DNA from 3 places in the Stappia sp. ABD4_338 genome. Region 3 is predicted to be linked to each of the others. Evidence: riboswitches for the same ligand, from Rfam matches in the RefSeq annotation. Region 3 holds a riboswitch; each other region holds the start of a gene.
The links. A riboswitch is a leader RNA that binds a small molecule or an ion and turns the genes downstream of it on or off. The one in region 3 is predicted to bind cobalamin.
Positions count from the first base shown of each region.

Region 1: another riboswitch for cobalamin. It lies ahead of cobU (bifunctional adenosylcobinamide kinase/adenosylcobinamide-phosphate guanylyltransferase); the one in region 3 lies ahead of ACYX4S_RS08765 (ABC transporter substrate-binding protein).
Region 2: another riboswitch for cobalamin. It lies ahead of ACYX4S_RS16830 (aromatic ring-hydroxylating oxygenase subunit alpha); the one in region 3 lies ahead of ACYX4S_RS08765 (ABC transporter substrate-binding protein).

Region 1 covers NZ_CM149982.1:2,388,894-2,394,404, reverse strand. The annotation lists gene ACYX4S_RS10830 (ATP-binding cassette domain-containing protein) at 1-547, opposite strand, end outside; gene ACYX4S_RS10825 (ABC transporter permease) at 540-1,247, opposite strand; gene ACYX4S_RS10820 (VOC family protein) at 1,649-2,533, shown strand; tRNA gene ACYX4S_RS10815 (tRNA-Asn) at 2,685-2,759, opposite strand; cobalamin riboswitch at 2,948-3,184, shown strand; gene cobU (bifunctional adenosylcobinamide kinase/adenosylcobinamide-phosphate guanylyltransferase) at 3,344-3,886, shown strand; gene cobW (cobalamin biosynthesis protein CobW) at 3,883-4,974, shown strand; gene cobN (cobaltochelatase subunit CobN) at 5,039-5,511, shown strand, end outside.
Region 2 covers NZ_CM149982.1:3,742,386-3,747,896, forward strand. The annotation lists gene ACYX4S_RS16815 (putative pterin-binding protein) at 1-323, shown strand, start outside; gene ACYX4S_RS16820 (EAL domain-containing protein) at 328-2,304, shown strand; gene ACYX4S_RS16825 (c-type cytochrome) at 2,506-2,913, opposite strand; cobalamin riboswitch at 3,119-3,329, shown strand; gene ACYX4S_RS16830 (aromatic ring-hydroxylating oxygenase subunit alpha) at 3,447-4,679, shown strand; gene ACYX4S_RS16835 (FAD-binding oxidoreductase) at 4,676-5,511, shown strand, end outside.
Region 3 covers NZ_CM149982.1:1,887,345-1,892,855, reverse strand. The annotation lists gene ACYX4S_RS08780 (pseudoazurin) at 1-169, opposite strand, end outside; gene ACYX4S_RS08775 (ABC transporter ATP-binding protein) at 199-975, opposite strand; gene ACYX4S_RS08770 (FecCD family ABC transporter permease) at 972-2,009, opposite strand; gene ACYX4S_RS08765 (ABC transporter substrate-binding protein) at 2,006-3,019, opposite strand; cobalamin riboswitch at 3,164-3,368, opposite strand; gene ACYX4S_RS08760 (acyl-homoserine-lactone synthase) at 3,707-4,360, opposite strand; gene ACYX4S_RS08755 (helix-turn-helix transcriptional regulator) at 4,472-5,191, opposite strand; gene ACYX4S_RS08750 (hypothetical protein) at 5,224-5,418, opposite strand.

The DNA.
Region 1 (5,511 bases), 500 kb from region 3:
CGAGGCTTGCGGTGGGCTCGTCCAGAAACAGAAGATCGGGATCGCAGGAAAGCGCGCGCACCAGTGCAAGGCGCTGTTGTTCTCCACCGGAGAGGAGGCGGGCGGGTTGCCGCGCCTGCGTTTCAAGGCGCGCCTGGGCCAGGGCCTCGCGAACGCGGGCCGCCTTTGCCGTGCCCTTCAGTCCGCGCACGGCCAGAGCGAAATCGAGATTGGCGGCCACCGACCGGCGCAGCAGGACCGCACGCTGGAAGACCATCGCCTGCGCCTTGCGGGCCGACCGGTCGAGCGGTCCGCCTTTCCAGAGGATTTCGCCATCGGCCGGTCTCAGAAGACCGTGCAGCAGGCGCAGAAGAAGGCTCTTTCCGGCGCCGTTGGCTCCCATGATCAGCGTGCGTCGCCCGGGCCGGATGGCCAGGTCGACGTTGTCCACGAGACGGCGTCCGTTTGCTGTCCAGCACAGGTTGCGCGCCTCGAGGATCGGGGCGACGGGATCGCCTTCGGTGACGGTCGGAGCTGTCTCGAGCCGGCGCAGTGTTGCCTCAGGCATAGGCGGACCTCGCTGCCGAGGCGCGCAGGCCCATGACGGCGGCATTGACCACCAGCGCGATTGCCAGCAGCACGACGCCGAGCGCCAGCGCGAGCTCGAGATTTCCCTTGGAGGTTTCGAGCGCGATGGTGGTCGTCATGACGCGGGTGACGTGGTTGATGTTGCCGCCGACGATGATGACCGCGCCAACCTCGGCGACCGCGCGGCCGAACCCGGCCAGCGCGACGGTCAGAAGGGCGTATCGCCCGTCCCACAACAGGGCGGCGATGCGAGATGCGGGGCCGACGCCGAGCGAGGCGAACTGCTCCCGGTACTCCCGGTCGAGGTCTTCGACCACCTGACGGGTCAGGGCGGCGACGATCGGTGTGACGAGGATGGTCTGCGCGATGACCATCGCGGTGGGGGTGTAGAGAAGCCGCAAGGGCCCCAGCGGGCCGGCGGCGGACAGCGTGAGATAGACGACCAGACCGACCACGACCGGCGGCAGTCCCATGAGCGCATTGAGCACGACGGTTGCCGTTGTTCGTCCGGGAAACGCGAAGGCCCCCACGCAGGCGCCGAGAGGCAGGCCGATCACGCAGGAAATGACGACCGCGCTCAGCGTCACGCGCAGCGACAGGCCGATGATCTCCAGGAGATCGGCGTCACCGGACAGGATAAGCCCGACTGCTTCCGCAAGGACGGACGAGAAGCTTTCCATATGCGCGTTTTCTCCCTCTCATGGGAAGAGATACATTATTTCGCACATATATCCATGTCACGTGACGTCTTTGCATCGCGTTTTTTACGCGGCGCGGCATTGAAAACCCGTTTTTCGCCAATGAACGACAGGTCATCCACGGATTTTCGAAATGCTCAGAATAAAAAAGCATAAAATGACACAAAAAGCAGGAGGGCCAATCCTTGGCAGGCCTTGATGTGTTCATGCGGTCACATGAAGCGATTGCGGCAGGTTTATCGTTCATGAAATGGAGACAATAAGCTCACGATTTACGCGATTGTCTTTGCGTCGGGGCGCTACCAGATTGAGGGCACATTCAGCGGCATCCGGTGTTGCGTGATCGCAATGACCGTCCGGCCGCGCGTGCACAGGAGCAGGAAATGTCAGTATCCAGCGAGCCGAAAAACGCTGCCGCCTTCAACATGGATGCGGTGCCCATGCGCGTCGGGCGCGTCGGCCTGAGGGTGCGGGACCTGTCCGCGACGGCGCGTTTCTATCGCGACGTGATCGGCCTGCAGGAACTGGAGCGTGTGGCGGGGCGTGTCGTTCTCGGTGCCGGTGCGGTGCCTCTGGTGGAGCTGGACGAGCGACCGGATCTCGCGCCAGTCAGCGCCCGCGAGGCCGGGCTCTTCCATACGGCGTTCCTGCTGCCGACGCGCGGCGATCTGGGGCGCTGGCTTTCTCACGCGGCCGGTCTCGGTGCGCGCATCGAAGGGGCGTCGGATCACATCGTGAGCGAGGCGGTCTATCTCAGCGACCCGGAAGGGAACGGCATCGAGGTCTATGCGGATCGTCCGGAGGCCGACTGGCGCACGCCGGACGGCACGGTGACCATGTCCACCGATCCGATGGACGTGGAGGGCGTGCTTGCCGCGGGCGAGGGGGCGGTCTGGCAGGGAATGCCGGAGGGCGGGCGTGTCGGGCACGTTCATCTCCGCGTCGGCGAGACCGGGGTGTCCGAGGGGTTCTACCGCGACGTGCTCGGCTTCGACATCAGTGCCCACTATCCGGGCGCAAGCTTCTTCGGATCCGGAGGATACCATCACCAGCTTGCCGGGAACGTGTGGGGCAGTCGTGGCGCGGGTGCGCGCGATCCGAACCGCGCCGGCCTGGACTTCGTGGAAATTCTTGCCAGGGATCCCGGGCATGTGTCGAGCGTGCGGGAGCGGGCCGGGGACGCCGGAGTGGCGTTGAACGAGGCCGGACAAGGCGGCGTCTCGCTTGCCGATCCGTGGGGAACACGGATTCATCTTCGTGCCGCCTAGGGGGCTGCCCCATAGAAGAGGCGTGTCCGGCGTGAAAGCGTCGAGGCCATCGGTCATCGTTCGCCTGCGGGAGTGCTCGCGGGCGGCGTGACTCGTCGTTCCGCGCTGATTGGCGGCTGTACGTTTGCGATGTGGGGGAGAAAGAGGGCAGTGGCTCCCCGGGCCGGATTCGAACCAGCGACCAAGCGGTTAACAGCCGCTTGCTCTACCACTGAGCTACCGGGGATCACTGTCGCGGCGCTCTTGAGCACCGCGTCGGTGGGAGGCGTATAGCAAACGCCGTGCGGATTTGCCAAGCCTTTTGTCGTCATGTTTTCCACAGAAGCGAAAAAATCGCGCCGGGCGGCGGCGGCGATTTGGTGCTGGTCAGGGGCTTCCAGGTCCCGGATCCGCTTGTTGTGTGGCGTTTGCCGGGCTAAGAATGAGGTCCGGTCCTTTCCGACGGACGAAGTCCGAGGGAGAGGGGAAAGTCGGAATACGGTGGGGGACGACCCAATTCGGGGTCCCGAATCCGTAGCTGCCCCCGCAACTGTGAGCGGCGAGCCTTCCTGCAGAGACCACTGGACGCTCCAACGCGGTTGGGCGCCCGGGAAGGGCAGGGCAAGGCGGCGACCCGCGAGCCAGGAGACGAGCCGGATGACACGCGGCGGAAATGAGCGCCGCGTCCCGAAACGTCACAGCCGTCGGGTGGACGGCAGGAGGCTCACATGACGCGTTTCCACGCGCTTCCTCATCATACCTTTTCCGTGATTCCACGGTCCGCCGAACAGGCTTCGTGTCATCCCGCGCACTGCCGCCGGGCCTGATACCGTGCGCTGCCGAAGCGTTCTGGTGACCGGAGGAGCCCGTTCGGGCAAGAGCTCCCACGCGGAGGCGTTGGTCTCCGCCAGCGGACTTGCACGCGTCTATCTCGCGACCTCCGTCGCCGAGGACGGCGAGATGCGCGCGCGTGTCGCCCGTCATGTGGAGGCCCGTGGGCTGGGGTGGGAGACGATCGAGGAACCCCTCGATATCGCCGGCGCGATCACGACCCGAAGCGCGCCCGGAACGGCCGTTCTCGTCGATTGCCTGACGCTTTGGCTCTCGAACCTGATGTTCCGCGATGCCGATCTTCCGGCCGAGACGGACCGCCTGGCGGCGGCGCTTCAAGCCGCTGGCGGGCCCGTGGTTCTGGTGACCAACGAGGTCGGCTCCGGCATCGTGCCCGACAATGCGCTTGCCCGCCGTTTCCGCGACGAGCAGGGGCGCCTCAATCGCAAGATCGCGGCGAGTGTGGAGGCGGTGGTTCTCGTCGCCTGCGGCTTGCCGCTCGTTCTCAAGCCGAATTCCCTCCAACCGGAGATTACCCTATGAGCACGCCTGCAAGCGGCAAGATCCCGGCCACGATCATCACCGGCTTCCTGGGGGCCGGAAAGACGACTCTTCTCTCCAACCTCCTGCGGGACGCGAAGGGCAAGCGCATCGCGCTCATCGTCAACGAGTTCGGCGACATGGGCTTCGACGGCTCGCTGGTGGACGGTTGCGCCGATCCCGATTGCGCGGCGGACGACGTGGTGGAACTGACCAACGGCTGCATCTGCTGCACGGTCGCCGACGACTTCCTGCCGACGATGGAAATGCTCGTCTCGCGCGACGAGGCGCCCGATCACATCGTGATCGAGACGTCCGGTCTTGCGCTGCCGCAGCCCCTGGTCAGGGCCTTTTCCTGGCCCAGCGTCAAGACACGCGTCACCGTCGATGCCGTTGTGACGGTGGTCGATGCGGCGGCCGTCGCCGAAGGGCGGGTGGTCGCGGACGAGGCCGCCCTTGCCGCTCAGCGCGCGGCCGACGAGGCGCTCGATCACGAAAGCCCGGTGGAAGAGCTTTTCGAGGACCAGCTCGTCTGCGCCGATCTCGTCGTGCTCAACAAAGCCGATCTCGTGGATGCGGACGCGCTCGCCCGCGTCCGCGAAACCGTCTCGGCGCGGGTGCGGCCGGCGGTCGAGATCGTCGCGGCGGAAAAGGGGTATCTTGCCGGCGATGTGCTGCTCGGGCGTTTCAGTGCCTCGGAGGAGGACATGACGGGCCGGGAAAGCCACCACGAAAGCCATCATCATCACGATGATCACGACCATGACGATCACGATCATGACCACCATCACCACGACCACGATCATGACGAGTTCGAGAGCCATGTGGTGACCTTGCCGGCCTTTGCCTCCCTGAAGGAACTCGAACAGCGCGTTGCCGCTGCGATGGCCATGCCCGGGGTGCTGCGCATCAAGGGAGCGGTGGAGATTGCGGGCAAGGCCGCTCCGGCAATGGTGCAGGCGGTCGGGCCACGCGTGGAGGCATGGTTTGCAAAGGATGCCCGCGCGCCGGGCCGGGTGGTTGTGATCGGTCTCGCCGGCTTCGACCCCATCCGCATCGAGGGGCTTCTGGCCCGCTCCGAAGCAGCCTGAGACCGGTCCTTCTCGGACGGAAACACCCGGGACCGTGCCACGTTCCCGGGGAACGGGAGACGACATGCACATTCTCGCCGGCAGAAGCGGACGCATCGACCAGGGGGAGGAGGCCGTCGATCTCGGCCAGTCGCCGGCGGATGTCATCGTGCTCTCGGCCGCCGATACGGAACTGGCGTCTCTGAACGCCGTTGCCGGCGCGTTGGGCGAGGAAGGGCCGCAACTGCGGCTCGCCAATCTCATGGCGTTGTCCCATCCCTATTCCGTCGATCTTTACGCCGACAACACCGCCTCGGGCGCGCGGCTCGTCATCCTGCGGCTGCTGGGTGGCGCCGAATACTGGCCGTATGGGGTGGAGCGGCTGACGGAACTTGCGCGTGGCGAAGGCATCGGGCTTGCGGTCATGCCCGGAGATGACCGCTGGGACGAGACGCTTGCCAGCCGCTCGACCCTGCCGCTCGAAACGGTCGAACGGCTCTGGCGGTACATGGCCGAGGGCGGCGCGGAGAACCTGGCGAACCTGCTGCGTCAGTGCCG
Region 2 (5,511 bases), 1.9 Mb from region 3:
CCGAACTGACCGGCCGCGTGTCTCCCGACGAGCCGGTCGCGACCTGTCAGGGCGCGCTTCTGAGCGACGTCGTCGACGCCATCGGCGCGACGAAGACCGACCGGATCACGGTTCGCGCATCCGACGGCTATGCGGCGGACATTCCGCGCAAGGACTGGAAAACCTGGCCCATTCTCGTTGCCACGCGCTGCAGCGGGCACAGGCTCACCGTGCGCCAGCGGGGGCCGGCGCGCATTCTCTATCCCGCCACCCTCTACCCCGAGCTTGCCAATCGCACCTATGTGGATCGCAGCGTCTGGATGATCGCGGAGATCGAATGGTAAGGCCATGAGGCGTGCCCTGCTCCTTCTCCGGCCTCTTCTTCCGCGTACGCCCCGTACGCTGAGCCTTCTGTTGCTGGCCGCGGGCGTGCTCGCGTGCCTGATCGCGGCGCGCGGCATCTCGACGCTGCGCGAGCCCGAGCCGGACGCGGGCCAGCACGTGATCCGCCACATGCGCTACACCTACGCCGAGCTTGCCTCGCTCGACACGCTGCTGGCCACACTGCAGATCAATCCGTTCACACCGGCGGCCCACACGATGCTGGCCGACGCGGCGGATCATTTCTATGTCCGGCTGCAGATGCTCTCGGGCCTGAGCCAGGGCCCCTTCGCCGATGACAGCACCGAGCTCAAACGCCTCTCGGTCGAACTGATGGCAGGCCTCGACGCCCTCGCGCGCGCCGGCCCCCCGCTCAACGACCGCTCGCTTTCCGAACTGAACGACATCAGCAGCAAGGTGCTGCGCCTGACCGGCGACTACACCCGGGAGGTGGAGGCGCGCATCGACTCGGTTCTGAGGGAGCATGCCCGGCGCGCGACCGGCGCCTGGACCGAGATCATCACGAGCATCACGCTGATGCTCATTCTCAGCATCCTGTCCCTGTCGCTGTTCTTCCGCAACCGCCGGATGATGGACGACCTGCGCGCGGCCAGTGCCCGCGACAGTCTGACCGGCCTCACGAACCGACGCGGCTTCACCGACTGGGCGACGGAACGCGAGGCACGGGACGAGAACGCCCGACGACGCCACGCGCTCCTGGTCTTCGACATCGACCATTTCAAGGCGGTCAACGACCAGTTCGGCCACGCGACGGGCGATGCGATGCTCAAGGCGGCGGCGCGGAGCCTGCTTGCCGACTTTCCCGACGCGGGACTGATCGCCCGCTGGGGCGGCGACGAGTTCGTGGTCGCCGTGCCGCTGAGCGACCTGTCGCTCCGCGAAATCGACGAACGGCTTTCCACGCGCGCAAACACACCCTCGCAGGTCAACGGCCCCTCGGACGCACGGTTGCCCATCGCGATGAGTTGCGGCGTCGCGGTCTGGCCCGACGACGGCGCCACCATCGACGAGGCCCTGACCTGCGCCGATGCCGCCCTGTATGAAGCCAAGGCACGCCAGCGCGGCGCGCATGTCTTCTTTCGCGAGGAGATGCTGGACCGGCAGCGGCTCCTTCAGGAAATCACCTCGGGACTGCCCGCCGCCCTGCCGCGCCAGGAACTCTTCGTCACCTATGAACCGCGCATCTGCATCAACCGAAGGGCACTGGTCGGTGCGCGGGCACACCTTCGCTGGGCACATCCGGGCCTGTCCGCGACACTTGCGGCCGAGGACTTCATGGCCGGCGCGCGTGAACACGGTCAGGCGCGCGCGTTCGACAGCTTCCTTCTGGCGACGGCCTGCGAAACGGTGGCCCGCTGGCGTGCGTCGATCCCCGAGCAGACGTATGTGGTGGTCGGCCTGTCAGCCTGTTCGCTGCGGGATGCAACGCTGGTGGAGGAGATCGACCGCCTGCTGACCCGCTCCGGCCTCCCGCCGGAAGCGCTGGAAATCGAGGTCGCGGACGAAGCCGCCCTGTCCCAGAGCGAGGACGTCATCGCGACGCTCTCGCGCCTTTCGGAACATGGCGTGCGCCTCGCACTCAGCACCTTCGGCAAGGGGAACGCGGTGCTGACGCTGCTCGCACGGCTGCGCCCGCAAGTGCTCACGATCAACAAGACGCTCCTGTGCGAGAGCGTGCCAAGCGACTGTCGCGCCGACGTGGCGGCACTTGCGAACATGGCCGAGACACTGGGCGCCAGAACGCTGATCGAAGGTGTGGCAACCGATGCCGACCTGGACATGGCCCGCGACGCAGCTTGCGCCCTTGCGGAGGGGCCGGGCGTGTCGCCCCCTCTCGCGGCACCGGATATCTGCGCCTTCGCCCGCGCCCTGCGCAGCGGCGCTCCCCGACCGGCCAGGATCGCGACGCCATCCGCCACCTGAGATCCGGCCCGGTCAGCTCCTCAGGTATTTTATGAGCGCGAGCACGATCAGGACGACCAGGACAAGGCCTAGGAGCATGGGCCAGCCGCCGAAGCCCCAGCCGTGCGAACCGTACATGTCTTGCATCATGGCGTTTTCTCCTTCTGCCTGCCCCGGAAGGGGCCGGGGATCGCGACACGGCGGGCAGATCCGCCGATCGTGTCACTCGATGCCGTTGGCGCGCTGGATGCTGCGCACATAGGCCGTGATCCTGTCGACGTCCCGCGTGCCGACGCCCTCGACCGGGGGCATGTTCCCGAACGTCCAGTGATGGGCGCGCACCCCGTTGCGAACCGCAAGCCGGAAGGCGAGATCGGCATGATGGGCGGGCGCGTAAATCCGCTGAACGAGCGAGGGTCCGATGTCCGTTCCGCCAGCGTTTTCCCCGTGACACGATGCACAGTTCGCGGCGAAAAGCCGTTTCCCCTCAAGGGCGGCGCCCGAAAGCCGGGGAACGTGCAACCCGGCCTTTGGCGCGGTCGCCCCCGGCGCCCCGGGGCGGAGCATCAGCCAGCCGGCGACGATCACCGCCACGACCGCGACACTCCATCCGACAGCCTTCATCGTCATTGCGCCATCCCGTGATCCGGTCCGCGACGGAGCGGCCCCACGCCAGTTCATCGCGCCCAGGGTGGGGCTTCCCCTTCCGGGAAGGTCAAGCGCCTTCGCCACCGGCATGCCGGAGCCGCGCGAGAATGTCGCACGCGCCGCCGGGAGGTCCGTTTCGAACAAGCGATTGTCGCATCCAAGGCATCGAAGGGCCATGGCGAAGCTATTCTGTCGCGACATGTCAGGTGCGGCCGCGGGCACATGCAGGCGGTCGAGAATTGGGAAGCCGGTGAGAAACCGGCACTGCCCCCGCAACGGTAAGGAACGGACAAGACCGCGACACAGGCCACCGGGGAGGAGCCTCCGGGAAGGCGTCGGGGAAGCGGCGAAAGCCAGATGTTCCAAGTCCGGAAACCAGCCCGACATGACGTCAAGCCGCGGGTGGCGGTGGGGGCGATCTCGTGCCGTGCCGCTCCCGGGCACCGCGCCGATCCCCTCCCGCGCATCCGCTTCATGTTATCGCCGGCGCATTCCGGCAAGGTGAGACCTGCATGATGAACGCAGACGCCAAGGCATACGACCTTCTGGCCCGGCGGGTGCCGCATCACTCGCTTGAACAGGCCTTCTACGCGGATCCCGCCATCCTCGCGCTGGACCTCGAGCACATCTTCTACCGCGACTGGCTCTACGCCACGCCGGCCTGCGCGCTGCCCAAGCCCGGCAGCTATGTCACCCACCGCGTCGGGGCGTTTCCGCTGGTGATCGTGCGCGGATCCGACGGCGCGATCCGTGCGTTCCACAACACCTGCCGACATCGCGGCTCGGTCATCTGCAAGGCTGCCTCCGGGCATGTGCCCAAGCTGGTCTGTCCCTACCACCAGTGGACCTACGAGCTCGACGGTCGGCTTCTCTGGGCCCGAGACATGGGTCCGGACTTCGATGCCTCGGCCCACGGGCTGAAGCCGGTGCACTGTCGGGAACTGGCGGGCCTCGTCTACATCTGCCTGGCCGACGAGGCGCCGGACTTCGACACTTTCGCCACGCAGGCCGGCCCCTATCTGGCTCCGCATGACCTGGGCAACGCGCGCATCGCGCACCAGTCCACGATCATCGAGAACGGCAACTGGAAGCTCGTGTGGGAGAACAACCGCGAGTGCTACCATTGCGGGGGAAACCACCCCGCCCTTTGCCGCAGCTTTCCCGACGACCCGGCCGTGACGGGCATGGAGAACGGCGAGACGCCGCCTCACCTGCAGGCGCATGTCTCGCGCTGCGAGGCGGCCGGACTTCCCTCGCGCTTCCATCTCGCCGACAGCGGCCAGTACCGCCTCGCCCGCATGCCGCTTAAGACCGGCGCGAGAAGCTACACGATGACCGGCAACGCGGCCGTCGGGCGGCCGCTCGGCCGGGTGCCGCTGCCCGATGCGGGGGCGCTGCTGAAGTTCCATTATCCCACGACCTGGAACCACTTCCTGCCCGATCACTCGATCACCTTCCGCGTGACGCCGATCGGCCCGCAGCAGACCGAGGTCCAGACGACCTGGCTCGTCAACAAGGACGCCGTCGAGGGAGTGGACTACGACCTGAAGACGCTCACCGAGGTCTGGGAGGCGACCAACGACGAGGACCGTCGCGTGGTCGAGGACAACCAGGTCGGCATCAATTCGCCCGCCTACGCTCCCGGCCCCTATTCGCCGGTCCAGGAAAGCGGTGTCGACCAGTTCGTGGACTGGTACTGCGCCACCCTTGCAAGCCGTCTCGCCCCGCTCCGGGAGGCCGCCGAATGAGAATGCCCCACCCGCAGATCTCGCATCCGGTCGTCGTGTGGGACGGAAGCGAGGAGCTCGAGTGCGTCTCGGTCATTCCCGAGGCGCCGAACGTTGCAAGCTTCTGCTTCCAGTCCCCCTCGGGGGCGGTGTTCTCCTATGTGCCGGGCCAGTTCCTGACACTGGAGCTGCCGGTGCCGGGCGGTCCGCTCTACCGCACCTACACCATCTCCTCCTCGCCCTCGCGACCGATGTCGATCTCGGTCACGGTCAAGGCGCAGGAGGGAAGCCTCGGCACCCGATGGATGCTGGACAATCTGCGTCCGGGCGTCAGGATCCGGGCAAGCGCGCCGGCCGGCTCCTTCTCCAGCCAGCTCCATCCGGCGGACAAGTACCTGTTCATCTCCGCGGGCTCCGGCATCACGCCGATGATGTCGATGACCACGTGGATGTTCGACCTCGGGCGCCCCGCCGACGTCGTCTTCGTCAACTGCGCCAGGCGTCCCTCGGAGATCATCTTCCGCCAGCGCCTGGAGCACATGGCGAGCCGCTTCCCCGAGATCGACCTGAAATTCGTCGTCGAGGAGACCGACCGCTTCCTGCCCTGGACAGGGTACCAGGGCACGTTCAACCAGCTCATGCTGGGCCTGATGGCACAGGACTACCTGGAGCGCGAGGTGTTCTGCTGCGGCCCCGAACCCTTCATGCAGGCGGTGCGCGAGGCATTGACGGGCCTCGGCTTCGACATGTCCCGCTACCATCAGGAGAGCTTCCATGCGCCGGTGCCGGAGGCGGCGGAGGACCCGGTCGAGGGCGACGTCGTTCCGGACGCGGCCGCGATGGCGGAGGTCGC
Region 3 (5,511 bases):
TGGTTGCCGCATTGTGGCCCGGAGATGCCGCAATGAACCTGACGGTATCTCCGGGCCGGACGACCAGATAGTCGGGCTCGAAAGGCATGGCGCCTGTCTGGTTGCGGTTCAGCATCTTCACTTCGTGGGTTTCGGCGAACGCCGGCGTGGCCAGAAGGACGAGAAGCAATGTCAGTCGCGTCAGCATGGGATACTCTTTCAGGAGAGGCGTTGAAACGAGAAGACCGGGAGGCCACCCGAGGGGTGCGGAATGAGCTCGGCGTGAATGCGGAAAACGTCTCGGACAAGGGCGGGCGTCAGCACCTCCGCCGGTGGCCCCAGGGCAATGCAACGGCCACTTTCCATGACCAGAAGCCGATCGCAGCGCAGTGCATGCTGCAGATCATGAAGCGCGATCACGGCCGTCACCGCCAGGCTCGACACAAGATCCAGAATTGCGAGCTGATGATGCACGTCGAGATGGTTTGTCGGTTCGTCCAGCAGCAGGATCTCGGGCCTCTGCGCATGGGCCTTGGCAATGTGTGCGCGCTGCCGTTCTCCGCCGGAAAGCGTGGACCAGTCGCGCTCGGCCAGGTGGTCCATCGACACCGCGCTCAGGGCATTCGTCACGGCCAGATCATCCTCGCAACTCCACCGGTGCAGTGAGCCCACCCAGGGGGTACGTCCGAGCTCCACCGCATCCCGTACCGTGATCCGCTCGCCCGTGTCGGAAGCCTGTTCGACGAACGCAAGGCGTTGGGCGATTTCGCGCCGCCGCATCCGGGCCATTGACCGGCCCTGCAGGCGCACCTCACCTTCCGTGGGCGCGCGAAGGCCGGCCATCAGGCTGAGCAGCGTGGATTTTCCGGACCCATTGGGGCCGATCAGACCAAGCGTTTCCCGCCGCTTCAGTCGAAGGTCGATATGGGAGACAATCGATCGGCCCCGCGTGGCCCAGCCGACACCGGAGAGCTCGAGTTCGGGACTGTCGTTCATCGCTGCCGCCCCCGGACCATGATCAGGCCGAAGGCCGGTGCGCCGACCAGTGCCGTGATAACCCCGATCGGCAGAACCTGACCGGGGATCACGATCCGCGAGACAACGTCGGACAGGACCAGGAACACCGCTCCGGCCAGCGCTGTCGCGGGGACAAGCCGGGTATGACGCGGGCCGACCAGGAAGCGCATCGCATGTGGAATGACCAGTCCCACGAAGCCGATTGCGCCGGCAATCGAGACAACGATTGCCGTCATGAAAGCAGCGGTCGCGATGAGGATGGCCTGCGCGCGACGTACGTCGATGCCGAGTGAGGCGGCACTGTCGGAGCCGAAGGTAAAGGCGTCGAGTGTTCGCGCGTGCCAGAGGGATATCGCGATCCCGAGGAAGGCCATCGGCAGGGCCAGTTGCACATCGGGCCAGCGTACGCCGGAGAGGTTACCGAGCAGCCAGAACATAATGCCGCGTGCCTGTTCCGCGCTGGCGGACTGCGCGATGATCAACGCCGTGAGGGCATTGAACATCTGCGATCCCGCAATGCCGGCGAGAATGATGATGCCGGCGCCCCGAACACCGACCCCTCCGCCGGCCGCTTTCGCCAGTACCGCAACAAGTGCGAAGGCGGCTAGCGCCCCGACAAATGCGCCTGCCGACATGCTGACGACGCCAGCTCCCACCCCCGCCACGGTGACCGTGACAGCTCCGGTGGACGCACCGGCCGAGATCCCGAGAAGGTATGGTTCAGCCAGCGGATTGCGCAGCAGCGCCTGCAGGATCATCCCGGACAGCGCAAGCCCGGCTCCGCCGCTGGCCGCGACAACGGCCCTGGACAGGCGATAGTGCCAGATGACGCTGGCCTGAATGGGGTCGAGCGTCTGATCGGAAAATCCGAGCTTTGCCGAAAGCACCTGGAGAACGGTCGAGAGCGGGATACGGGTTTCTCCAACAACCGTTGCAAGGAGAAGCGCAGCGGCCAGCAATGGGGGAGCCAGCCACAGCCATCTCACGGAGCGGACCGCTGCGCTGCCCGTCATTGGGCGAGACCGTATCCGGACAGGGCTTGTGCCAACGCCTCGAGCGCGAATATGGAGCGCACCGACGGATCCATCGCGTTGGCGTCTATGACGATGATACGCCCTTCCTTCACGGCTTCCATTTCCCGCGTCAGAGGGTCGCTCGCGAGAAACTCCCGCTTGATCGCGATGTCATCGGCCGGAAAGCGGCGGCGATCCATATCTGCCGCGACGATGAAGGTGGGGTCGGCGGTTGCAATCGTTTCCCAGCCAACCGTCGGCCATTCCTCGTGGGAGGTTACGACGTTTGAGACACCCAGGGTGGAGAGCATCCAGCCGGGAACCGCGTTGACGCCGGCGACATAGGGATCGATCGCGAGATCCGCGGACGAGTACCAGAACACACCGGACACATTGTCGGGAAGATCGAGATCGCGCGCCATCTTGACGGCGGCGATTTCGCGGGCCTTCAGCTCGGAGACGAGCTCCTCGCCGCGATCGGAAACGTCGAAGATCAGGGCGAGCTCCTTGATGCCCTGGTAGAGCAGGGCGGGGTCGTACATGACCGAGCGTTCGCCATCCATGGTCTGCGTGTTGTCCTTGCCGACGCATTCGGTCGGCATGATCCAGCTCGGGATCTTCGCATCGTCGAACATCTCGCGCGTGCCGACGACACCCTGCGGCCCGATCATCCACTCATAGGCCGTCACGACAAGCTCGGGCCGCTTGGCCAGGACGCTCTCGAAACTCGGGGCGTTGTCCGAAAGGCGCTCGATCCTGGAATTGACCTCCGCGAACTCGGGCAGAACCGGGTTTATCCAGAGTGCGGTCCCGGACACCTTGTCCGCGAGGCCGAGCATGTAGAGGATTTCCGTCGTGCTTTGTCCAACGCTGACGACACTCTCTGGCGCCCGCTCGAAGGTAATCTCATGCCCGCAGCTCGACAGGGTCAACGGATACCGGGTGCTTTCAGCCTGTCCGTACGAAACGGAGGCGAACAGGGCTGCGACCGTTAAAAGGGGAAAACGCATCGTGTCTCCTCGTGATGCAGTTCGAATGGCTCGAACAACGAGGGAGTTGACGCAGACGAGGGCATGGCGACGACGGACTGGCGGTCATTGCCGTTCAGAACTCGCCGGAGACGAGCTCAACCTCGCCGACACACCTCGTCCGGCTCGTTGGTCGTTGTCCCGGCAGGTCTCCTGGCTTGCGGCTCGAGCGTCCTCCGTCACCTTCCCGGCGTTTGGCCAGTGGCATTGACGGTGGACTTGCCGCTTACAGTTGCGAGGGCAGCCCCGGTTTTGGCCCCTGATGGGTAATCCGCACCGTGTTCCCTTTTCATCCGCGCTCAATTGGCGGAACCGTGACACGCTTCTTTTAGGCGAGAGGTGATCGGAGAGGCAAGGGCCTTCATCTGCTGGTTGAAAAGGCTCTCGGGGATGCGTATTCCGCGCTGCACGTCAACTTCTGTCTGGCCGGCCGCGCGAGTATGAGGGGGGTACCGCCGCCAAGACGCGTCCTGGGTGCCCCGCTCATCTGGTTGTCCGCACACGTAAATTAGCCCTGTTCTGGCTTTGCGGCACCGCTGGTACTGCACCGAGGATCCACCTCTGATCACTCTGCAGGACAGACTTCGGATCTAGTTCCAAATCACGAGATGACGCTGGCGAGCACCCGCCAGCGTCTTGTGTCTAAGCCGTTCCTTGCTGCGGGAGACTTTATGCGAGCAATGCCGCCAAGGGGTCTGTCGGAGCCGGCTTTTCGAGCACCCGGCCTGTGATGCCACTTGCTTCCCGAAGAGAGGAGATCATTTCTGCGTTCGTGTCGAAGAGCCCGGCGTAGGCCATCACCTTTCCATACCTCTTCGGAACACCGATCGTGTTGGCAGCACAGTTTGCCCGCTTGAACAATCGCGCCATAACAGAATCGTAGACAGAAACGATGCTGGTCAGTCCCACGAGCATCCCGACTTCCGCCATTCCGATCAGCAGCTCGCCCGTGACCTCATTGACGTTTCCGCGGCCTCGTCCCGCACAGGCATAGTCGGGATCGATCGAAAATCGCGAGCTCTCCCAAATCAGAGGGTCTGCCACTTCAAGATCGTCCGGAAGCAGGTCCGAGAACACATCGCGGAGCATGTTGGGGCCAGTGGTTGGCAGCAGGCGAACAGATCCCCGCACGTCCTGGGTTTCCGGGTTGATCGACATCACGTACAGCGGATTGCACTGGTCGAACACATCGATCTCCCATCCGTCTTCGACGGTCACAGCCCAACGAAGCCGGTCATGGAAAACCTGAGCCCGGATCGTGTGCATCCGGTCGATTTCAAACGGATGCTGAATGCGGTCAATTCCCTGGATAAGTCTGATCATTTCAACCTCCCCTTGCTGGAATGGTGCAATTTTTGCAAAGGGATTTTTTCTATAATACTCCGTAAAATGGCAGGGTTGAGTAGTTTTTGGAATGGCGGAAACCTGAGGGGTTTAAATCAATCCCAAGCGAATTGCTCTAGTCACGGTGTGGGTTGTGTTCAGTGCGTTCAATTTTCTTCTTGAAATTTCCATGTATGACTTCACAGTTCCTTTGCGAAGATTCATTATGATCGCTATGTCTTCGTAAGTTTTCCCCTCAGCTGCCCATTGCAGGCATTCGAGTTCGCGTGGCGACAGCCGTGGAATCTGTTGCTCAGCTCCATTGATGCGAAGGATCATGTCGTGTGTTGCTGCCGCAACGATCTGGAACTCTCGCATCAGATGCTTTCGCATCAATGCCCATTCGTTTCCGTCATCATTGCTTGTGATTGAGAGCATGGCTATCGCGCCGTGTGCCCCGCGGATCGGAATGGTCAGCCCCTGCGATCCAACACCGAATTCATTGGCCTCCCCAAAAAAGCGTTTTGTCTCGGGCTTGGAGCGGTCGAACGTTGACCAATCCGTCGGCAACAGATTTCTAAGGCCGGCTGGAACGACTGGGTCGATGTCGACGAAGCCCTCATCCTTGTAATGCTGGACCCACTCCTCCTGGTAGGTAACCGCAATTAGGGGCTCATCAATCCTGACCTCGGGTATCCGAGTTGCGAAGTAGACAACGTTGGCCAGACCATAGTGGTCTCTTGTCGATTGTAGCAGGGACAGGCACTCGGCTTCGGTAGCGACCTTGGAAAACTGATCGACAACAGCGGCAAAATTGACGGTGGTCGGCATGTGAGGTGCCTCCATCAGGTATGCGCAGCACGCTATGCGCTATCAATCTCTGCGTGTGAACCTTTCATATCACGCCTTGTTCTCGCCCGAACAGAGGCGAGGGTGTAATAGATCTCGGCTGCGATCACGGGGTCCCTCGACAAAAGTTCTTGATGCGCAAATTCCAGAATGCCCGCGACATAGTCCAGGATACCGTTGTCGTCAGGTGCGTTGTATGCGTCAGTCATGTCTACCCTCCCAACCATTGCTGAAAGACTAGGGTGGGGGGTGTCGTGATCGCATCACGGCCAGTCGGGGGAGGTCAAATGGCGGGGTTGATT